DNA from 2 places in the Streptomyces sp. WZ-12 genome. Region 1 is predicted to be linked to the other one. Evidence: predicted binding sites of a transcription regulator. Region 1 holds the regulator's gene; the other holds the start of a gene.
What was found. Region 1 encodes HspR, which represses chaperone genes until heat shock. Its sites were predicted from a motif close to TTGAGNNNNNNNNNCTCAA; they were not measured.

Region 1 (11,531 bases):
CGCGGGGGCCGGCTCCGGCGTGCCCGCCGTCTCCTCGTCGCCCGCCGGCGGATCCATCGGCGTCTTGACGGAGTCCAGCAGCAGTTGGGCGACGTCGACGACCTGGACGGATTCCCTGGCCTTGCCGTCGTTCTTCTTGCCGTTGACCGAGTCGGTCAGCATGACCAGGCAGAACGGGCAGGCGGTGGAGACGATGTCGGGGTTCAACGACAGGGCCTCATCAACGCGTTCGTCGTTGATGCGCTTGCCGATCCGCTCCTCCATCCACATCCGGGCGCCGCCGGCGCCGCAGCAGAAGCCGCGCTCCTTGTGGCGGTGCATCTCCTCGTTCCGCAGGCCCGGGACCTTGCCGATGATCTCGCGCGGCGGCGTGTAGATCTTGTTGTGGCGGCCCAGGTAGCACGGGTCGTGGTAGGTGATCAGGCCCTCGACCGGGGTGACCGGGATCAACTTGCCCTCGTCGACGAGGTGCTGGAGCAACTGCGTGTGGTGGATGACCTCGTAGTCGCCGCCGAGCTGCGGGTACTCGTTGCCGAGGGTGTTCAGGCAGTGCGGGCAGGTCGCGACGATCTTCTTCGACGACTTGGGCTTCTTCGTCGACTCGTCCTCGCCGTCCTCGCCGAAGGCCGTGTTCAGGGCCTCGACGTTCTGCTGGCCGAGCTGCTGGAAGAGGAACTCGTTGCCCATGCGGCGGGCGGAGTCACCGGTGCACGCCTCGTCGCCGCCCATGATCGCGAACTTCACGCCCGCGATGTGGAGGAGCTCGGCGAACGCCTTCGTGGTCTTCTTGGCGCGGTCCTCCAGGGCGCCGGCGCAGCCGACCCAGTAGAGGTAGTCGACCTCGGTGAGGTCCTCGATGTCCTTGCCGACGACCGGGATCTCGAAGTCGACCTCCTTGGTCCAGGCCAGCCGCTGCTTCTTGGCCAGACCCCAGGGGTTGCCCTTCTTCTCCAGGTTCTTGAGCATCGTGCCCGCCTCGGACGGGAACGAGGACTCGATCATGACCTGGTAGCGGCGCATGTCGACGATGTGGTCGACGTGCTCGATGTCCACCGGGCACTGCTCGACGCAGGCGCCGCAGGTGGTGCAGGACCACAGCACGTCCGGGTCGATGACCCCGTTCTCGGCGAGGGTGCCGATCAGCGGGCGCTCGGCCTCGGCGAGGGCGGCCGCGGGGACGTCCCTGAGCTGCTCCTCGGTCGCCTTCTCGGTGCCCTCCGCGTCCTTGCCGCCGCCGGCGAGCAGGTACGGGGCCTTGGCGTGCGCGTGGTCGCGCAGCGACATGATCAGCAGCTTGGGGGAGAGCGGCTTGCCGGTGTTCCACGCGGGGCACTGCGACTGGCAGCGGCCGCACTCGGTGCAGGTGGAGAAGTCCAGCAGACCCTTCCACGAGAAGTGCTCGATCTGTGAGACGCCGAACTGGTCGTCCTCGCCCGGGTCTTCGAAGTCGATCGGCTTGCCGGCCGAGACCATCGGCTGGAGCGCGCCGAGCGCCGTGCCGCCGTCCGCCTCGCGCTTGAACCAGATGTTGGGGAAGGCCAGGAAGCGGTGCCAGGCCACGCCCATGTCGGTCTTCAGGGCGACCGTGATCATCCAGATGAAGGAGGTCGCGATCTTCAGGCCGGCGAAGAAGTAGGTGAGGTTCTGCAGCGTGCCCAGGCTCAGCCCCTTGAACGCCGCGACCAGGGGGTACGTGACGAAGTACGCCGCCTCGTAGTGGTCGACGCCGTGCTGGGCGCCCTCCAGCGCGTGCAGCGACACGATGCAGATGCCGACGATGAGGATGACGGCCTCGACGAAGTACGCCTGGCCCGTATTGGAGCCGGCGAAGCGGGACTTGCGGCCCGCACCGCCCGGCCGGTTGAGCTGCCGGACGGCGATCAGGACGAGGATGCCCAGGGTCGTCAGGGTGCCCATGCCCTCGACCCACAGCTCCCAGGGGAGCCAGTTGCCGATCACCGGCAGGATCCAGTCGGCCTTGAAGAGCTGCCCGATGGCGTTGACGATCGTCAGCAGCAGGGACAGGAAGCCCACCGCCACGAACCAGTGGGCCACGCCGATGACGCCCCAGCGGTTCATCCGGGTGTGGCCGACGAACTCCTTGGCCAGGGTGACCGTGCGCTGCACGGGCTCGTCGGTGCGGGTGCCGGCGGGCACCGGCTGGCCGAGTCGGACCTGGCGGAAGATCTGCAGGATGGCACGGCCGAACAGCGCGACGCCGACCGCGATTAGGACCAGCGACACGATGATCGCGGCGAGTTGCATGGGAGGCTCCTCGAACCTGCGAGAGCGGGCGAAATCTGAAGGCGCTCCGCGTGATCGGAAGCGGCCGGGCCGCGGGATCCGAGCGGAACTACTAAGCGGTAACTTTTCGGGTCTGCGCTGAGGTTACCCAGTATTCCGGGCCCCATGAAGCCGCCCGGCCGGTGATCTGTGTCGCGCACGCAACCGTCGCGCAGGCGCCGGCGTCCTCCCGAAGGGTCTGGTGAGGATAAGCGCCCCATAAAAGTTGAGTGGCCCTGACTCAGGTCTGTTGACAGGATCGATCGGGTGCTGCACGCTTGAGCCTGTTCCACTCAAGTTAGCTGGAGGAATCGAAATGGCACGTGCGGTCGGCATCGACCTGGGCACGACTAACTCCGTCGTCAGTGTTCTCGAAGGCGGTGAGCCCACCGTCATCACCAACGCCGAGGGCGCCAGGACCACGCCGTCCGTCGTCGCCTTCGCCAAGAACGGCGAGGTGCTGGTCGGCGAGGTCGCCAAGCGCCAGGCGGTGACCAACGTCGAGCGGACGATCCGTTCGGTCAAGCGCCACATGGGCACTGACTGGAAGATCAACATCGACGAGAAGGACTTCAACCCGCAGCAGATCTCTGCGTTCATCCTGCAGAAGCTGAAGCGGGACGCGGAGTCCTACCTCGGCGAGAAGGTCACCGACGCGGTCATCACCGTCCCGGCGTACTTCAACGACTCCGAGCGCCAGGCCACCAAGGAGGCCGGTGAGATCGCGGGCCTCAACGTCCTGCGCATCGTCAACGAGCCCACCGCCGCCGCCCTGGCCTACGGCCTGGAGAAGGAAGACCAGACCATTCTCGTCTTCGACCTCGGCGGTGGCACCTTCGACGTGTCGCTGCTGGAGATCGGTGACGGCGTCGTCGAGGTCAAGGCCACCAACGGTGACAACCACCTCGGTGGTGACGACTGGGACCAGCGCATCGTCGACTACCTGGTCAAGCAGTTCAACAACGGCCACGGCGTCGACCTCGCCAAGGACAAGATGGCGCTCCAGCGCCTGCGCGAGGCCGCCGAGAAGGCGAAGATCGAGCTGTCCTCGTCCAGCGAGACGACGATCAACCTGCCCTACATCACCGCCTCCGCCGAGGGCCCGCTGCACCTGGACGAGAAGCTCACGCGCTCGCAGTTCCAGCAGCTCACCTCGGACCTGCTCGACCGCTGCAAGACCCCGTTCCACAACGTGATCAAGGACGCCGGCATCGCGCTGTCCGAGATCGACCACGTGGTCCTGGTCGGCGGCTCGACCCGGATGCCCGCCGTCGCCGAGCTCGTCAAGGAGCTGACCGGCGGCAAGGACGCCAACAAGGGCGTCAACCCGGACGAGGTCGTCGCCATGGGCGCCAGCCTCCAGGCCGGTGTGCTCAAGGGTGAGGTCAAGGACGTCCTGCTGCTGGACGTCACCCCGCTGTCCCTCGGTATCGAGACCAAGGGCGGCATCATGACCAAGCTGATCGAGCGCAACACCACGATCCCGACGAAGCGTTCGGAGATCTTCACGACGGCCGAGGACAACCAGCCGTCCGTGCAGATCCAGGTCTACCAGGGCGAGCGCGAGATCGCGGCGTACAACAAGAAGCTGGGGATGTTCGAGCTGACCGGCCTGCCGCCGGCGCCGCGCGGCGTCCCGCAGATCGAGGTCTCCTTCGACATCGACGCCAACGGCATCATGCACGTGACCGCCAAGGACCTGGGCACGGGCAAGGAGCAGAAGATGACCGTCACCGGCGGCTCCTCGCTGCCGAAGGACGAGGTCGACCGCATGCGTGAGGAGGCCGAGCGCTACGCGGAGGAGGACCACCAGCGTCGCGAGGCCGCCGAGACCCGCAACCAGGGCGAGCAACTGGTCTACCAGACCGAGAAGTTCCTCAAGGACAACGAGGACAAGGTGCCCGCCGAGGTCAAGACCGAGGTCGAGACCGCCGTCGGCGAGCTCAAGGAGAAGCTCAAGGGCGAGGACACGGCCGAGATCAAGACCGCGGCCGAGAAGGTCGCCGCGGTCTCCCAGAAGCTGGGCCAGGCCATGTACGCCGACGCGCAGGCGGCCCAGGGTGCCGAGGGCGCCCAGGCCGGCGGCCAGCAGCAGGCCAAGGCCGAGGACGACGTCGTGGACGCCGAGATCGTCGACGACGAGAAGCCGAAGAAGGACGGTGCGGCGTGACGGAGGAGACCCCGGGCTTCGAGGAGAAGCCCGACGTCCCTTCCGATGCCGCCCCCGAAGACGCGGCACCGGCCGAGTCCGCCGACAAGGCGGGCTCGGCCCCGGCCGGGGACGTCCAGGACGCAAGTCTGACGGCTCAGTTGGACCAGGTGCGCACCGCGCTCAGCGAGCGCACCACCGACCTCCAGCGCCTCCAGGCGGAGTACCAGAACTACCGCCGCCGGGTGGAGCGGGACCGTGTGTCGGTCAAGGAGATCGCGGTCGCCAACCTGCTCTCCGAGCTCCTGCCGGTGCTCGACGACATCGGTCGGGCCCGGGAGCACGGCGAGTTGGTCGGCGGCTTCAAGTCGGTGGCCGAATCGCTGGAGACGGTGGCGGCCAAGCTGGGTCTGCAGCAGTTCGGCAAGGAGGGCGAGCCCTTCGACCCGACGATCCACGAAGCGCTGATGCACTCCTACGCGCCCGACGTCACGGAGACGACATGCGTCGCCATCCTGCAGCCCGGGTATCGCATCGGTGAGCGCACGATCCGCCCCGCGCGGGTCGCGGTCGCCGAGCCGCAGCCGGGTGCGCAGGGCGCCAAGTCGGCCTCCGACGAGGAGCCCAAGGGCGCCGAGGGCGGTAAGGGAGCCGAGGGTGCCGAGGCCGCGGACAAGGAGAACGGTGGCCCGGACGAGGGCTGACGTGCGGGCCGGAACGAGAGCCGTTCGGAAGGAGGGACGTCGAGGATGAGCACCAAGGACTTCGTGGAGAAGGACTACTACAAGGTCCTCGGCGTCCCCAAGGACGCCACCGAAGCGGAGATCAAGAAGGCGTACCGCAAGCTGGCCCGGGAGAACCACCCGGACGCCAACAAGGGCGACGCCAAGGCCGAGGAGCGCTTCAAGGAGATCTCCGAGGCCAACGACGTGCTCGGCGACGCCAAGCGCCGCAAGGAGTACGACGAGGCCCGGGCGCTGTTCGGCAACGGCGGCTTCCGGCCCGGCCCCGGCGGGGGCGGGAGCTTCAACTTCGACCTCGGCGACCTCTTCGGGGGCGCCGGGGGCGCGGGCGGCTCCGGCTCCGGTGCCGGCGGTTTCGGCGGCGGGCTCGGGGACGTCTTCGGCGGCCTGTTCAACCGCGGCGGCGCCGGCACCGGCACCCGCACGCAGCCGCGCCGCGGCCAGGACATCGAGTCCGAGGTGACGCTCAGCTTCACCGAGGCGGTCGACGGGGCCACGGTCCCGCTGCGGATGTCCAGCCAGGCGCCCTGCAAGGCGTGTTCGGGCACCGGCGACAAAAACGGTACGCCGCGGGTCTGCCCGACCTGTGTCGGCACCGGCCAGATCAGCCGGGGCGCGGGCGGCGGCTTCTCGCTCACCGACCCGTGCGCCGACTGCAAGGGCCGCGGCCTGATCGCGCAGGAGCCCTGCGAGGTCTGCAAGGGCAGCGGCCGGGCGTCCAGCGCCCGCACGATGCAGGTCCGCATCCCCGCGGGCGTCTCCGACGGGCAGCGCATCCGGCTGCGCGGCAAGGGCGCTCCGGGCGAGCACGGCGGCCCGGCCGGTGACCTCTACGTGGTCGTCCATGTCGAGGCCCACCCGGTCTTCGGCCGCAAGGGCGACAACCTCACCGTCACGGTGCCGGTCACCTTCCCGGAGGCCGCGCTCGGCGGCGAGGTCAAGGTGCCGACGCTGGGCGGCCCGCCGGTCACGCTCAAGCTGCCGGCCGGCACGCCCAACGGACGCACCATGCGGGCCCGCGGCAAGGGCGCGACCCGTAAGGACGGCACCCGCGGTGATCTGCTGGTCACCATAGAGGTGGTCGTTCCCAAGGACCTCGGCGACCAGGCCAGGCAGGCGCTGGAGTCCTATCGCGAGGCGACCGCGGGCCCGGACCCGCGGGCGGAGCTGTTCCAGGCCGCGAAGGGAGCATGAGATGGACAGCCGGGGCGGGCAGCGTCGTAACCCGTATGAACTGACCGAAGAATCGCCGGTGTACGTCATCTCCGTCGCGGCCCAGCTCTCCGGCCTGCACCCGCAGACCCTGCGGCAGTACGACCGCCTGGGGCTGGTCTCGCCCGACCGCACGGCCGGGCGGGGCCGCCGCTACTCCGCCCGCGACATCGAACTGCTGCGCACCGTCCAGCAGTTGTCGCAGGAGGAGGGCATCAACCTCGCCGGCATCAAGCGCATCATCGAGCTGGAGAACCAGGTCGCGGCGCTCCAGCAGCGGGTCGCCGAGCTCCAGGGCGCCCTGGAGGGCGCGGCCAGCACGATGCGGCAGCGGGAGGCGGCGGTGCACGCCTCGTACCGCCGCGATCTGGTGCCGTACCAGGACGTGCAGCAGACCAGCGCGTTGGTCGTCTGGCGGCCCAAGCGGTCGTCGGAGTGACGCCGCGGTCGACGCGATGAAGGGCCGGGATGGCGCAGCCACCCCGGCCCTTCGCGCATTCCCGCCCAACTCCCCCGTGGTCAGCAGCCGTTGTAGCCCGCGGTGGGCATCGACAGCCGCCGGTGCACCCGCGACTTCATCGCCAGGGTGTAGACCGGCTCGTCCAGGTCGGCGGTCTCCAGTCGGACGCCGGCCGCCGCGCAGCGTTCGGTGAACTCGTCGGCGCCGTTGATGGCGTACTCCAGCGCCCGGCGGTTGGGCGCGACGAACACGTCGACCAGGCCCTTTTCGACGTCGTGCCACAGTGCGCTGTGGTCGGCGCGCAGTTGGTGCAGGCTGAGCTGGCAGGTCAGGCGGTAGTCACGGGCTGCCGCCCACTGTTTGCACATGGCGTGCTGGCTGCGGTCATCGACCAGGAACGGATCCTCGTCCAGCTCGGACAGCGGCATCAGGCAGGCGATCGCCGTCACTCGGACCGAGTTCATCGTGCCCTCCGGGGCGTGGCGACTGTGGGGGCGACGATACCCCCGCGAAGGGCCCGGGGTGGAGGGGCGGCGCCGGGCGGCGACGCATATCCGCAGGCGTGGCAGATCTTCCAGCCGTCCTGATTCACGGCCAACTGCCCGCCGCAGCGCGGGCAGTTCTCGGCGCACGGGCGGGGACGCCTGGTGCGTTTCCCGGGCAGCGGGCGCGGAACGGTCGTCGTGTTGCGTAGTGCCGACGCCATGCGGCCTCCCACTGCCGTCTTTTCTGCCCGGGACAGGTCCGATGCCGCTCACGGATGTGCGGAGGTGTTCGGTTCCTGCCGTTCTTGAGTACCAGTTGGGGGCCCAGGAGCGGATTTGAACGGTCCGGTTTCGGCCAGGTCCGGACCTGGTGGACGGGCCGGCCCGCCCGGTACCCGTACCGGCCAGGCGCGTCGGCGGGCATACGGCCGATACCAGGGGCGTGGTGCGCGGGCGCGCAGGGTGGCGGGGCGGGTGCCGGCGGGGCGCTCAGGCCCGCCCGAGGGCCCGGGCCACCGCGATCTCGATCAGCACGCGGTCCGGGTTGGGCGACGGGGTCCGGCCGTACCGCTCGGCGTACCGGCGCTCGGCGTCGGCCACCGCCGCCGCGTCGGTCCGCACCCGGGCGATGCCCTCCAGGGTCGCCCAGCGGCGGCGGTCCACCTGGCACACCGCCACCCGCGCCCCGTCGACGCCGGCGGCGAGGACGTTCTTGGCCTTGGTGCTGTCCTTGCGGGTGATGACCCGCGCGATCCGCTGCCCGGCGTCGTAGGTGACGCCGACCGGGACGACGTGCGGGGTGCCGTTGGCCCGCGGCGTCGTGAGGGTCGACATGAGGTGCTCGTCCCAGAAGGCGAGGTACTCGGGGGGCAGTGCGCTCAGGTCGTGGGCCATGGGGCCAGGGTAGTTGGGGGCCGGAGGGCGGCCCCCGGCCGGTCACTCGAACTCGGTCGTCTCCAGGTCGAAGGAGAAGGGGGCGGGGAGGGGGAGGGCTTTGCCGAAGGGGACGGTGGTGCTGCCCCCGTAGTCCCCGTCGGAAGGCTCGCTGAACAGCGTCACTGCCGACCTGTCGTGGTCGACGAGGAGGTAGAGCGGAATACCGGCACGCGCGTAGGCGTACCTCTTTCCCTCGCGGTCGTTGCGGGGCTTGCTCGACGTCACCTCGACGACCATGGCGACGCCGTCGCTGGGCATCCAGGGCGGTGCGCCCCGGAAGAGGCGCAAGGAGCGCGGGGCGAAGGTGGCGTTGGGGATCACATGGTCTGCGGGATGGTCGCCCGAGCTGGAGAGGACCAACCCCTTGCCGCCCGAGCTCCGCATGGGCGTTGCCGATTGCCCATACACCTGCTCGTTGATGATGCCCAGGTAGTCCTCGTGGTCGCCGTCCGTCGGCGGTGTCACAACAAGCTCCCCCTCGACGAGCTCGGCCCGGAACCCCTCAGGGGTGTCCAGGCTGAGAAAGAAGTCCAGGAGGGTTTCCTTGTCCGTGGCCATCGGCTCGTGTGCCATAGCCGTCATGCTGCACCTCCTTGTGGTCGAAGGCCAGTGTCACGGGCCCCGCCGGCGGGATGAAGCCGATGGTCGGATCTTCACTCGTAAGCGTGAGCGATTTACTTGAGTGGAGTAGACTCAACTTATCGCATGTTGAGCAAGGCAGGATTGGATAGGGGAGCGCGCGGAGCGCCGGACGCACGAGGAGGATCAGGCAGACGTGGACGCCGAGCTGACCAACAAGAGCCGGGAGGCGCTGAGCGCCGCCAATGAGCGGGCGGTCACCGCCGGGCACGCGGACATGACGTCCGCGCACCTCTTGCTCGCCCTGCTCGCCGGGCAGGACAACGAGAACATCATGGATCTGCTGGCGGCCGTCGAGGCGGACGCCGCCCAGCTCCGTTCCGGCGCCGAGCGGCAGCTCGCCGGGCTGCCCAGCATCCAGGGCTCGACCGTGGCCCCGCCGCAGCCGGACCGCGAGCTGCTCGCCGTCATCGCGGACGCCGCCCAGCGCGCCAAGGAGCTGGGCGACGCCTACATCTCCACCGAGCACCTGCTCATCGGCATCGCCGCCAAGGGCGGTCGCACCGGTGAGCTGCTGGAGCAGCAGGGCGCCACCGCCAAGAAGCTGCTGGCCGCCTTCGAGGCCAGCCGCGGCGGCCAGCGGGTGACCAACGCCGATCCGGAGGGCACGTACAAGGCGTTGGAGAAGTTCGGTACGGATTTCACTGCGGCGGCTCGTGAGGGCAAGTTGGATCCGGTGATTGGGCGGGATCAGGAGATTCGGCGGGTGGTGCAGGTGTTGTCCCGTCGTACGAAGAACAATCCGGTGTTGATTGGTGAGCCGGGTGTGGGCAAGACCGCGGTGGTGGAGGGGTTGGCGCAGCGGATTGTGAAGGGGGATGTGCCGGAGTCGTTGCGTGACAAGCGGTTGGTTGCGTTGGATTTGGGGGCGATGGTTGCGGGGGCGAAGTATCGGGGTGAGTTTGAGGAGCGGTTGAAGACCGTTTTGGCGGAGATCAAGGCCAGTGATGGGCAGGTGATCACGTTCATTGATGAGTTGCACACGGTGGTTGGTGCGGGTGCTGGTGGGGATTCGGCGATGGATGCGGGCAACATGCTCAAGCCGATGCTGGCGCGGGGTGAGTTGCGGATGGTGGGTGCGACGACGCTGGATGAGTACCGCGAGCGGATCGAGAAGGATCCGGCGTTGGAGCGGCGTTTTCAGCAGGTGTTGGTGGCGGAGCCGACCGTTGAGGACACGGTGGCGATCCTGCGGGGGTTGAAGGGGCGTTACGAGGCGCACCACAAGGTGCAGATCGCCGATTCGGCGTTGGTGGCCGCGGCCACCCTCTCCGACCGCTACATCACCTCCCGTTTCCTGCCGGACAAGGCCATCGACCTGGTCGATGAGGCGGCTTCCCGGCTGCGGATGGAGATCGACTCCTCGCCGGTGGAGATCGACGAACTCCAGCGCTCGGTGGACCGGTTGAAGATGGAGGAGCTGGCGCTCAAGAACGAGACCGACGCCGGCTCGGTGGCGCGGCTGGAGAAGCTGCGCAAGGACCTGGCGGACAAGGAGGAGGAGCTGCGTGGGCTGACCGCGCGGTGGGAGAAGGAGAAGCAGTCCCTCAACCGCGTCGGTGAGCTCAAGGAGCGGCTGGACGAGTTGCGGGGGCAGGCGGAGCGGGCCCAGCGCGACGGCGACTTCGACACCGCCTCCCAACTGCTCTATGGCGAGATCCCGGGCCTGGAGCGGGAGTTGGCGCAGGCCGCGCAGGCGGAGGCCGAGCAGGAGGCGGCCAAGGAGTCGATGGTCAAGGAGGAGGTCGGCCCGGACGACATCGCCGACGTGGTCGGCTCCTGGACCGGCATCCCCGCCGGACGACTGCTGGAAGGCGAGAGCCACAAGCTGCTGCGCATGGAGGAGGAGCTGGGCAGGCGGCTGATCGGTCAGGGCGAGGCGGTCCGCGCGGTCTCCGACGCGGTGCGCCGCACCCGTGCGGGTATCGCTGATCCGGATCGGCCCACCGGCTCCTTCCTCTTCCTTGGTCCCACCGGGGTGGGCAAGACCGAACTGGCCAAGGCGTTGGCCGACTTCCTCTTCGACGACGAGCGGGCGATGGTCCGCATCGACATGTCGGAGTACGGCGAGAAGCACAGCGTGGCCCGCCTGGTGGGCGCGCCTCCTGGTTACGTTGGGTATGAGGAGGGTGGTCAGCTTACGGAGGCGGTACGTCGTCGTCCGTACAGTGTGGTGTTGCTCGATGAGGTGGAGAAGGCGCATCACGAGGTCTTCGACATCTTGTTGCAGGTGTTGGATGACGGTCGGCTCACGGATGGTCAGGGGCGCACCGTCGACTTCCGGAACACCATCCTCATCCTGACCTCCAACCTCGGCTCCGCTTTCCTGATGGATCCGTTGCTGAAGGAGGAGCAGAAGAGGGAGAAGGTGCTGGAGGCGGTGCGTGCCGCCTTCCGTCCGGAGTTCCTCAACCGGCTTGATGATCTGGTGGTGTTCCATCCGTTGGGCACTGATCAGCTTCAGCGGATCGCGCGGATTCAGTTGGACCACCTGCAGCGTCGCCTGGGCGACCGCCGCCTCACCCTGGACGTCACCGACCGCGCGCTGACCTGGCTCGCCTGGCTCGGCCAGGAGCCGGTCGTCGACGCTCCGGCCCCGGACCTCTCCTACGGAGCCCGCCCGC
Region 2 (11,531 bases), 1.6 Mb from region 1:
GCGTGCGCTTGGGCAGCCCGGTGGCGGTCCGGCGCGGCGGTCCGGCCGCGTCGGGTGCCTCCTCTTGTGCCTCCCCCTGGGACGCCGGGTCCGGGGCCGCGGTGGGCTCCGGTGCTCCGGCGGGCTCCCCGCCCTGGACGGGGCGGGCGTGCTGGTCCGGCCCGATGGCGTACGGGTCGGCGGTGGCCGGCGCCGGGGCGGCGTGCCGGCGCTTCCCGGGCGCCGGGACGCCCTCGGCCGGGGACGCGCCCTGCGGCGCGGCCTCCCCGGGGCGGGTGTGCTCGCCGGTGGCGTTGCCGGGGGTCCCGGCGGCGTTGCCGGCGGAGGCGTACGGGCCGGCCGACTGCGGGCCGTACGGGCTCAGTTCGGGGGCCGAGGCGGCCGGCTCCGGCGCGACGGGTTCCGGTGCGGCCTTCGACTGGGCCGGTACGGAGGGCGCGGCCGGCGGGCCCGACGGCGCCTGCTCCGCCGGGGCCTGGGCCGAAGTGCCCAGCCCCGCCGCGTCGATGGCGCGCTCGGCCGCGGCGACGAACGGGTCGCCGGCCAGACCGCGCCGGGCGGCCGGCTCCTGGGGAGCGGGCTCCGGCGCGGCCTGCGCCGCCGGGGCGGGCGCGGGCGCGGGGGTCGGTGCGGGCGCCGGGGCCACCGGCTCCGCGGGGGCCGGCGGGCCGGCCGGGTCGAGCCGGTGCGTCCGCGTCTGGAGGGTGTTGGAGTTGGCCTCGGCGATCGAGCCCGGGAGGGCCGGCCCGCCGGTGCCCGCCGCCGCGCCCTGGGGCACCGGCCCCGGCCCCGGCCGGTTCGGCAGGATCGAACCGGGCAGCACGACGACGGCGGTGACCCCGCCCTGCTTCCGGTCCCGGAGCTGGACCTGCACCCCGTGCCGGGCGGCCAGCCGGACCACCACGTACAGGCCGAGGCCCAGCGCCTCGTCCACGGTCTCGGACGTCGAGGCGGACTCGGCGTCCGCGAGCCGCTCGTTGACCTCCGCCAGCCGGTCGGCGGTCATCCCGATGCCCTCGTCCTCGACGGAGAGCATCAGCTCGCCGCTCTCCAACAGCCAGCCGGAGAGCTCGACATGGGCGTCCGGCGGGGAGAACGCGGTGGCGTTCTCCAGGAGTTCGGCGACCAGGTGGCTGAGGTCGTCGGAGGCGAACCCGGCGACCTGGGCGTGCGGCGGCAGCGAGGCGATCCGCACCCGCTCGTAGCGCTCGATCTCGCTGACCGCGGCGCGCAGCATGTCCAGCAGCGGCACCGGCCCCGAGTGGCTGCTGCCGTGCTGTTCGGCGCCGGCCAGGACGAGCAGGTTCTCGCTGTTGCGGCGCATCCGCGCGGCGTAGTGGTCCAGCTTGAAGAGGGTCTCCAGCCGCTCCGGGTCCTGCTCGGACTCCTCCAGCGACTCGATGACGCCGAGTTGGCGCTCCACCAGGCCGACGGTGCGCAGCGAGAGGTTGACGAACCGGCCGTGGATGCCGGTGCGCAGCACCGCCAGCCGCTCGGCGAGCGCGGCCGCCTCCTCCTTGAGCCCCTCCGCCTGCTCCTGGAGGACCTCCCGCTCGGCGACCAGCCGCTGCCGTGACCCGACCAACCGCTTGCGCTCGCCCTCCAGTTCGGCGGTGCGCCGGGCGGTCTCGGCGACCTGGGCGTGCAGCGCGTTGACCGACCGGACGGTGGCCGCGAACTCGTCGTTGCGGCCCTTGTAGTTGATCGGCTCCTCGTGGCCGGGGTCGGCCGCCAGCCGCTTGGCGCCGATCCGCAGCGCGGCCAGCGGCTGGGTCAGGGTGCGGGCGGCCCAGATGCCGGTGCCGACGGCCACCAGCAGGCAGAGGCCCTCCAGCCCGACGGCGATCTCCAGGTCCGTCACGTCGTCGTCGCGGAGCTGGCCCAGGCGCTGGATCTCGGCGGTGGCCAGGGCCGATTCGACGCCCCGCATCAGCCCGACCCGGGCCGTCAGGGCCGCCTCCACCCGGCTCCGGCTGAACGCCATGGCGGTGGCGTCCAGATATGGCCGGTCGGTGAGCTTGGTCAGATAGCGCTCGGCGGTGTCGACGTCGCTGCCGTTGACGGTGCGCTGGTAGCGGTCCCGGGCCTGCTGGCTCGCGGCCTGGTTGAAGTCGCCGAGCGCCCCCTGCGCGCGGACGTGGGCGACCTGCGCGGCGGCGGTCAACTTCGGTTGGCTGCCGCCCGCCTTGAGGCCGGCGAGCAGCAACGCCCGGGCGGCGGCGGCCTGGTCTGTGGCCCGGCCGAGGGCGGGCAGCGCGCGGGTGTCGGCGGCGCCGCCGTCGGCCCGGGCGGGCAGGCCCCGGGCGATGTCGTCGCTGATCCCGCCGAGCGCCTGCACGACCTCGCTGTAGGAGTCGTAGACCTGGTCGGCGGTGGCGGGCCCGGCGAGCGCCTTCTGCCGGGTGTCCGGCAGTTGCTTGAGGAGCTTGTCGGCGGCGGCGAACGCGGCGGAGTCGCCGGGCGCCTGGCCGCGCAGGTCGTCGATCTGCCGGTCCACCTGGGCGCGTTGGGACTCGGTGGGTGCCTGGCTGACGTTGCGGCCGGTGCGCCCGCCGGCGACGTACGCGGTCATCGCGTCGCGCTCGTCGGCGAGGGAGTGCGCGAGGGTGATGGCCTTCGCGTTCACCCCGGCGAGATCGACCAGATGTTGACTGCCGTTGGCGTTGTCGGCAGCAGTCACCACTGCGGGGGCGCCGGCCCCCAGCACCGCGACGGCGACCACGGCCACGGCCCCCACGAGCCGGTTGCGGACCCGCGCGGGACGCCGTCCCGAGCCGTCCGCGCCGTCGCCTGCCGCGCCCGGTCCCGTACCGGAACCCGGTACCGAGATTGATCCGGCCGGTGACCCCGGCTTCCCTGCGCCGCCCCGAAGCCGCTTCTTCCGCACCGCTGCTCGCATTCCTGTCTCGCCTGCCCACGCCGTGTTGGCGTCGCGGACCCGGCTCGCTCACCGCTCGCGGGTCGGATCTGCGCGAAGAACGCGGCAGCGCACCATCCCGCGAAGGGGAACAGCCCGGCTCTGCGCGTCGCGACGAACGTCCTGACCACCCCGGTTGATCCGGGAAATGACCATTCCATCGGCGCCGCGCAGTGGCTCGGCAACACATCTCCGGCCACCTGAACGAGTGAACAACAATCGCAGTTTGACCATCAACTTCCGCGCCACATCAGTTTCGGCCGCAACCCCGCGCAACCCCAAAGCGGGTTTGGAGATGCGTGCCGGTCCTGGAAGGATGCCCGCCCGCAGCCGGCCCCGGGCCGCCAACTGACCCCGGGCCACCTTTACTCGCCCGGCCCGCCACGGCGCCCGGCCACCGCCGCGTTCCGGCCACCTCCGGCAGACTTTCCGACATGCGCATCGCACTCGCCACGGAGCCGGGCGATCCCCAACGCCCCAACGAGGACTACGCATCGGTCGCCCTGCCTGCCTCCGGGGAGGGCGGCGCCCTGGTGCTACTGGACGGGGTGACCCCGCCGGAGGGGGACGACGGCTGCGTCCATTCCGTGCCGTGGTTCACCGCGCGCCTGGGGGGCGCAATGCTCGAACTGTCGGTTTCACGCCGCGACATGACGCTCACTGAGGTACTGGCCGCGGCCCTGGCCGAAACGGCCGCCACCCACCGCGGAACCTGTGACCTTTCTCACCCCCGCACGCCACAGGCGACGGTGGTCGCCGCCCGCTGGTCCGCGGACACCGTGGAACACCTGGTGTTGTCCGATTCCGTACTGCTCGTGGCGAAGGCGGACGGCTCGGTACAGCCCGTGCGCGACACCCGGCTCGACACCCTGCCGCCCGCGGTCCGCGCGCAGCGCGCCGCGGTCCGGGCCCTCCCCCGCGACTCGGCCGAACGCGCCGCCGCGGCCCGGGAGTACGTCCGCGCCGTGGAGGCCCTCCGGAACACCGAGAACGGCTTCTTCACCGCCGCCGCCGACCCCTCCGTGGCCACCCGCGCCCTCACCGGCACCGCCCCGCGCGCCGAGATCCGCTCCCTGACCGCACTGACCGACGGCGCCACCCGCTGGGTGGACGTCTTCCACGCCGGCACCTGGGCCGAATGCGCCGCCCTGGTGGCAACGGCCGGCCCCCAGGCCCTCATCGACCGCGTCCGTGCCCTGGAAAACGCCGACCCCCACTCGACCACCCACCCCCGCGGCAAGCCCCACGACGACGCGGCGGTGATCCACGCGACGACGTGAGACACCGCCACCCGCAGAAAGGCCGGAACTCAACCGGAGGCGCCGCAAAGCACCCTGACGCCCACCCCCACCACCAGTGAGCCGGATCCGACGCGAGGTGCCGGGGGCGGAGGGGCGCGGTTGTCGGACGTAAAGCGAAGCAGTCCGACAACCACGCCTCGCAGCCCCCGGCACCGGCACCACGGGCAACGGAGCACCCCCCAAAGGGGAAGGCCCCCGGGCCCAGGCCCGGCCGGAGGGCCGCGGGTTCAGGAGGGGGTCACCCCTCCTCCCCCTCTTGCTCCGCGTTCAACCGATGCAACAACCGCGCCAACTCCGCGACCTCCGCCCGGTCCCACGACGCGAGGTTGCACGCGTACCGCGCCCGCCGCGCGGTCCGCACGCGGTTGAACCGCTCCCGCCCCTCCTCCGTGATCCGCACCAACACCGCCCGCCCATCGGCCGGATCGGGTGCCCGTGCCACCAGCCCCAGCCGCTCCAGCGCGTGCAGTTGCCGGCTTATCGTCGCCTTCCCGACCCCGAAGAACGCCGCGAGATCGGTGGCCCGCTGCGCCCCCGCGTCGGCGAGCCGCACCAGCAACCCGTAGGCGGCCGACTCCAGATCGGGGTGGACCTCGCGCGAGAGCTCGCCGGAGGAGGCCCGGGCCCGCCGCAGGAACACCGCCAATTCGCGTTCCAGCGCCAGGAACGCGGGGTCCACGCCCATCGGCTCGCCCTCCGCCGTGGTACCGCCGGCTCCGGTGTCCTGCACGTCAGCGCCCTTTCCCGCGTCTTCCCGCATGTCCAGCAATTCCCCCGGTGCTTCCCCGATGTTCCCCCGGTGCACTCTCCCGCGTTTCCCGGCGCCGGGACATTTCCTTCCCGGCCAAGCGGAACCGCAGTTGGGACAGTATTTCGCAGGTGAGGCCAACGGCGGTCCGCGCACCCCTTTTACCACGGGGGTCTACGCGCGTATCGTCAGTTCTGGCATGGCCACACCAAGTGTGGCGCCGGTACCTCCCCCTCAAAAGGTCACGTCCGCTCCCTCGGATTTCCCCCATCGGACCGGGATCCACCGAGATCCACCGAGATCTATGGAGGCACGTAATGCCCGTGCTCAGATCCGGCTCCCCCACCCACCGCCCCGCGCGCTCCCGCGCGGCCGTGGCCGGGATCCTGCTCACGACCGTCTCCCTCCTCGTCGGCCTGCCCGGCACGGCCGGCGCCACGGCCGCCCGGCGCGCCCCCGAGCCCACCCACCCCGGACAGGACTGGGCCGGCTCCCAGATCGCCAGGCACGAGGGCGGCAAGGCCGGCGTGCTGCCGCCGCCCTCGCTGACCGCGTCCGTCGAGGGCGTCGACGTCAGCAGCCACAACGGCAACGTCGCCTGGTCGACGCTGTGGACCGCCGGCGTGAAGTTCGCCTACGTCAAGGCCACGGAGTCGACCAGCTACACCAACCCCTCCTTCGCGCAGCAGTACAACGGCTCCTACAACTCCGGCATGATCCGCGGCGCTTACCACTTCGCGACGCCCGACACCTCCAGCGGCGCCGCCCAGGCCAACTACTTCGTCGCCCACGGCGGCGGTTGGTCCAAGGACGGCAAGACCCTGCCCGGCGCGCTGGACATGGAGTACAACCCCTACGGCGCCACCTGTTACGGGCTGAGCGCCGCGGGGCTGGTGAACTGGATGAAGGACTGGTTCGCCACCTACAAGGCGCGCACCGGGCGGGACGCGGTGCTCTACACCTCCACCAACTGGTGGAAGCAGTGCACCGGCAACTCCGCCGCGTTCGGGGGCACCAACCCGCTGTGGGTCCCGCGCTACGGCTCCTCGGTCGGCGAACTCCCGGGCGGCTGGGGCTTCCACACCATCTGGCAGTACACCTCGACCGGCCCGACGGTCGGTGACCACAACCGCTTCAACGGGGCGTACGACCGCCTCCAGGCGCTGGCCAACGGCTGACCGCACGGCGGGCCGGCCCGTCCTCCCGCGCAGGGGGACGGGCCGGCCTCCGCCGCGCCGGCGCCCGGCTCCTACGCCGCCACCGGGACCTCGGGCCGCTCCCCGTTCGCGGCCGGCGTCAGGGCCAGTTCCAGCACCTGCCGCACGTCCGCGACCGGGTGCACCTCCAGCGCTTCGAGGATCTCGGCCGGGACGTCGTCCAGGTCGGGTTCGTTGCGCTTGGGGATGATCACGGTGGTGATGCCGGCGCGGTGCGCCGCCAGCAGCTTCTGCTTGACGCCGCCGATCGGCAGCACCCGCCCGGTCAGCGAGACCTCACCGGTCATCGCGACGTCCGGGCGGACCTGGCGGCCCGACAGCAGCGAGGCCAGTGCGGTGGTCATCGTGACGCCCGCGCTGGGCCCGTCCTTGGGGACGGCACCGGCCGGGACGTGCAGATGGACGCCGCGCTCCTTCAAGTCACCCACCGGGAGCTCCAGTTCGGCACCGTGCGAGCGCAGGAAGGACAGCGCGATGTGCGCCGACTCCTTCATCACGTCGCCGAGCTGACCGGTCAGCTGGAGCCCGGAGGCGCCGGTCTCCGGGTCGGCCAGCGACGCCTCCACGTAGAGCACGTCGCCGCCGGCCCCGGTGACCGCGAGGCCGGTGACCACGCCGGGCACCGCGGTCCGCCGCTCGGCGGGGTCCTGCGCCGACTCCGGGGTGTGGTGCGGGCGCCCGATGAGCGACCGCAGTTGGTCCGCGCCGACGGTGAACGGCAGCTTCCGCTCGCCCAGTTCGTGCTGGGCGGCCACCTTGCGCAGCAGCCGGGCGAGGGACCGCTCCAGATTCCGCACACCGGCCTCGCGGGTGTACTCGCCGGCCAGCTTGCGCAGCGCGGCGTCCTCGACGGTGACCTCGCCCGCCGCCAGGCCGGCGCGCTCCAGTTGGCGCGGCACCAGGTGGTCGCGGGCGATGACGACCTTCTCGTCCTCGGTGTAACCGTCCAGCCGGACCAGCTCCATCCGGTCCAGCAGCGGCTCCGGGATCGCCTCCAGGACGTTGGCGGTGGCCAGGAACACCACGTCGGACAGGTCGAGTTCGACCTCCAGGTAGTGGTCCCGGAAGGTGTGGTTCTGCGCCGGGTCCAGCACCTCCAGCAGGGCGGCGGCCGGGTCGCCCCGGTAGTCGGAGCCCACCTTGTCGATCTCGTCCAGGAGGACGACCGGATTCATCGAGCCGGCCTCCTTGACGGCCCGCACGATCCGGCCGGGGAGCGCGCCGACGTAGGTGCGCCGGTGGCCGCGGATCTCCGCCTCGTCCCGGACGCCGCCGAGCGCGACCCGGACGAACTTCCGCCCCATGGCGCGCGCCACGGACTCGCCGAGCGAGGTCTTGCCGACGCCGGGCGGCCCGACGAGCGCCAGCACGGCTCCCCCGCGCCGCCCCCCGACGAGCCCGAGCCCGCGCTCCGACCGCCGCTTGCGGACCGCCAGGTACTCGGTGATCCGCTCCTTGACGTCCTCCAGTCCGGCGTGGTCGGCGTCCAGCACGGCCCTGGCGCCGGCGATGTCGTAGGCGTCCTCGGTGCGCTCGTTCCAGGGCAGCTCCAGGACGGTGTCCAGCCAGGTGCGGATCCAACTGCCCTCGGGGCTCTGGTCGCTGGCCCGCTCCAGCTTGTCGACCTCCTTGAGGGCGGCCTTGCGCACCTCTTCCGGCAGGTCGGCGGCCTCGACCCGGGCGCGGTAGTCGTCGCCCTCGTCCTCCGGGTCGCCGTTGAGCTGGGCCAGTTCCTTGCGGACCGCCTCCAGTTGGCGCCGCAGCAGGAACTCCCGCTGCTGCTTGTCGACGCCCTCCTGGACGTCCTTGGCGATGGACTCGGCGACGTCCTGCTCGGCCAGGTGGGAGCGCAGCACCTCGGTGGCGTACTTCAGTCGGGCCACCGGGTCGACGGTTTCCAGGAGTTGGAGCTTCTGCTCGACGGTGAGGAAGGGCAGGTAGCCGGCATTGTCGGCGAGCGTGGGGACGTCGTCGATGCCGGTGACCCGGTCGACGACCTGCCAGGCGCCGCGCTTGCGCAGCCAGCTCGTGGCCAACGCCTTGTATTCCGTGACGAGTTCGGCGACGGCGCCCGGCGGGGGCTCGGGGGCCGGCTCCTCGACGGTGGTGCCCTCGACCCAGAGCGCGGCGCCCGGTCCGGTGGTGCCGGAACCGATCCGCACCCGGCCCAGGCCCCGGATCAGGGCGCCCGGGTCGCCGTCGGACAACCGGCCGACCTGCTCGATCCGTCCGAGCGTGCCGATCGCCGCGTACGTCCCGTCGATCCGCGGCACCAGCAGCACCCGCGGCTTGGCGCCCGACGGGGCGGCGGCCTGGGCGGCCTCCACCGCGGCGCGCACCTCGGCGTCGGACAGGTCCAGGGGCACCACCATGCCGGGCAGGACGACCTCGTCATCGAGGGGCAGCACGGGCAGGGTGAGCGGTGTGGACGCCGGCTCAGCAGTCATGATCTCCCCTTCGGCAAGCAAGTTGAGCTTTACCCACTCAATGCCGGGGAGCCGGCGGTTGTTCCCCGCCACCTGTTCGCTGTGAGCGATCAGCGCGGGGCAACTCGGTTACGGGGCAGGGCGCATGGGCCCTGCGGGAGGGTGCCGCTACCAGTGGGCGGGGCGGCGCAGCCCCCGCGGCAGCCGGGTGCGCGCATCGCCCCGGGCGGCGTTCACCTGGGCCTGTGTCAGGAAGAGGCCGTCGGTGAGGTCGGCGCCGCGCAGATCGGCGTCCCGCAGATCGGCGCCGATCATGTCCGCGCTCCGCAGGTCCGCGCCCCGCAGGTCGGCGGCGATCAGATACGCGCCGCGGAGGTTGGCGCCCCTGAGGTCGGCGCCCTTCAGCCGGGCCCCCATCAGGTCCGCGCCCCGCCGCTCCTTCTTACGGCCCGGGACCCTCGCCCGGACCGCTTCGCTGACCCGCAGCAGCAGGACGTTGACCTCACCGCGGTGCCCGGCCACGTCCACCGCGGCCAGCTCCTCGGCGGTCCCCAGGGTCAGCCGCTCGGTCTTCTCCAGGGCGGAGCGCAACTCCTCCCGTACCGCGGCAGGCAGCGCGGCGCCGGCCGCTCCGGTGGAGTCGGTGCTCGCACCGGGCGCCGGCAGCGCCACCGCCTCCGTGAGGTACCAGAGCAGCTCGTGGAGTTGGCGCAGCACGGCGAACGCGTCGAACATCGGCCGGGCGGTCTCGGGCGCGCTCCGCCAGTCCCGCCCCTCGAAGGTGACCTGGGAGACCTTCTGCCCGGCGCCGAAGCACTCGAAGACCGTGCAGCCGGAGAAGCCGCGCTGCCGCAGGTCCCGGTGGATGCCACAGCGGAAGTCGGTCGCCAGGTTGGGGCAGGGCCGCCCGGCCTCCTTGTCCAGCGCGAAGTCCGCGGACCGGGCGAACGGCAGCGCCACACAGCACAGCCCGAAGCAGTTTCCGCAGTCGGAGCGCAGCGGCAGCCGGTCGGCCTCCGGGGCCTGCGGCGGGGTGGACGCGCGGTCCTCCTGGGTGGGGCGACGCTCGTGCGACACGTTCTCAGCTCCTGCGGCCGGCGGTCGCCCTTCCGTTGCGGCGCCCGCGAGGCGACCCATTCTCCGGGATCGGCGCCGCCGGCGGACGGGCCGGGGTCAGGGCGTCCGGGGCGCCCGCAGCGCCGGGTGGCCCAGGTCGCCCAGCAGCGGGGCGGGTCCGGAGCGCTGCGCCCGCCAGTGCCGGAGCAGCGGCCAGGCGGCCAGGCCGAGGACGAACGAGAGCAGATGACCCCAATCGGTCAGCGGGTCCGATGCGTTGAGCAGCCCGGCCACCGCCTGGTAGCCGGCCGCGGCCACCAGGGGCCAGCGCGCCCAGGCGGGCAACAGCCCGGCGAGCGCCCCGATACAGGTCATCACGCCGAAGCTGATCCCGTAGTCGAGGCGGTGCAGTGAGCTGTCCGGCAGCGACCCGGCGGCGACCGAGAAGCCCACCGGCATCTCGGTGGCGAGGGTGGCCAGCGCATGGCCGCCGAAGAACACCACCGCGGTGCGCACCCCGCCGATCCGCCGCTCCAGGGCGGTCATCACGAACAGGAAGACCAGCGCGAACCCGGAGGTCACCCCGCCGGCTATCCACAGCGCGCTGGCGACGAGCACCAGCAGCGGCGCCTGCGCGAGGTGGGTCACGTCCGTACTGGAGCCCTGGAGCAGCGCGGCGACCACCGAGGGGTTGCCGTGGTCGGCGTAGAACGAGGTGGCCAGGAGCAGCAGCGCGTAGCAGAGGGTGAAGGGGGCGCCGGTGGGGGTGGGGAGCAGCCGCCAGGGGCGCAGGCCCTGCCAGGGGCGGCGGGCCGGGGCGTCCACCGGGTCGGGGGCGGCCGCGGCCGCCTCCCCGCGCTGGCGGGGGACACCGGCGAGCAGTGCCGGGGCCGCGCCGCCGGGGCCGGCCACGGTCGGGGCCGCCCCGTCGCCGACCGGGGCGCCGTCGACCGGCTCCGCCGCACTCGTCATCCCAGGTCCTCTCCCCGCCCCCGCGCACCGTTCGCGCCCCACTGTGCCCGGCCAACCCATGAGTCAGCTATGTGAGTGATATCCGTCACGGCCGGCAACCCCCGTGTGGTGCACCGGTGTTGCCCCCTCCCCCGCGCGAGGCCGCCGCCCGCCGTCGGTGGACCGACCGGAGGGGACGTTGCTAAAGATGGCCGCATGGCTCCCGTTCACCCCTGGCATCCGCACGCCGGCGCCGAACCGGCCGTACGCACCCTGGACCGTCGCGAGGGCCCCCACGGGGAGGTGGTGCTCCGGCAGCGCGACCCGGTCGGGGCGGCCCCCGGGGAGGCCGGTCCGGTCTACGAGATCATCGCGAACGGCTGCTTCCTTATGGACACCTCCGACGGGCGTTCCGAGCGGCTGCTGGTCGACGCGGCGCTCGCCGCGCTGCCGCCGGACCGCCCCCGCCCCTCGCTGTTGATCGGCGGGCTGGGCGTGGGCTTCTCGCTGGCCCGGGCGGCCGCCGAGCCGCGCTGGGGCCGGATCGCGGTCGCCGAGCGGGAGGCGGCGGTGATCGACTGGCACCGCGCCGGCCCGCTCGCCACGGTCTCCGGCCCGGCGCTGGCCGACCCGCGCACCGCGGTCCTGCCCACCGACCTACTGGCCCACCTGCGCACGGACGCCGCCCAACACCCTTACGACGCCCTGTGCTTGGACATCGACAACGGCCCCGACTGGACCGTCACCGACGACAACGACACCCTCTACTCCCCCGCCGGACTGGCCGCCTGCCGCGCCGCGCTGACCGACGGCGGGGTGCTCGCGGTGTGGTCGGCCCAGCCGTCCCCGGCGTTCGAACGGGCGCTGGAAAACGCCGGATTCGGGGGCGTACGGACCGAAGAGATCCCGGTTGCC

Region 2: lon (endopeptidase La) is a predicted target of HspR. The motif match lies at 8,653-8,671, and genes of this name have one in related genera.

What each region holds. Positions count from the first base shown of each region.
Region 1 is NZ_CP118574.1:4,838,083-4,849,613, forward strand. It holds gene PV796_RS20920 ((Fe-S)-binding protein) at 1-2,265, opposite strand, end outside; gene dnaK (molecular chaperone DnaK) at 2,600-4,453, shown strand; gene grpE (nucleotide exchange factor GrpE) at 4,450-5,136, shown strand; gene dnaJ (molecular chaperone DnaJ) at 5,182-6,369, shown strand; gene PV796_RS20940 (heat shock protein transcriptional repressor HspR) at 6,371-6,826, shown strand; gene PV796_RS20945 (hypothetical protein) at 6,907-7,311, opposite strand; gene PV796_RS20950 (pyridoxamine 5'-phosphate oxidase family protein) at 7,822-8,226, opposite strand; gene PV796_RS20955 (Uma2 family endonuclease) at 8,269-8,850, opposite strand; gene clpB (ATP-dependent chaperone ClpB) at 9,044-11,531, shown strand, end outside.
Region 2 is NZ_CP118574.1:3,262,797-3,274,327, forward strand. It holds gene PV796_RS13605 (sensor histidine kinase) at 1-2,728, opposite strand, end outside; gene PV796_RS13610 (hypothetical protein) at 3,352-4,197, shown strand; gene PV796_RS13615 (MarR family winged helix-turn-helix transcriptional regulator) at 4,457-4,978, opposite strand; gene PV796_RS13620 (lysozyme) at 5,284-6,144, shown strand; gene lon (endopeptidase La) at 6,216-8,630, opposite strand; gene PV796_RS13630 (pentapeptide repeat-containing protein) at 8,778-9,686, opposite strand; gene PV796_RS13635 (rhomboid-like protein) at 9,783-10,637, opposite strand; gene PV796_RS13640 (spermidine synthase) at 10,833-11,531, shown strand, end outside.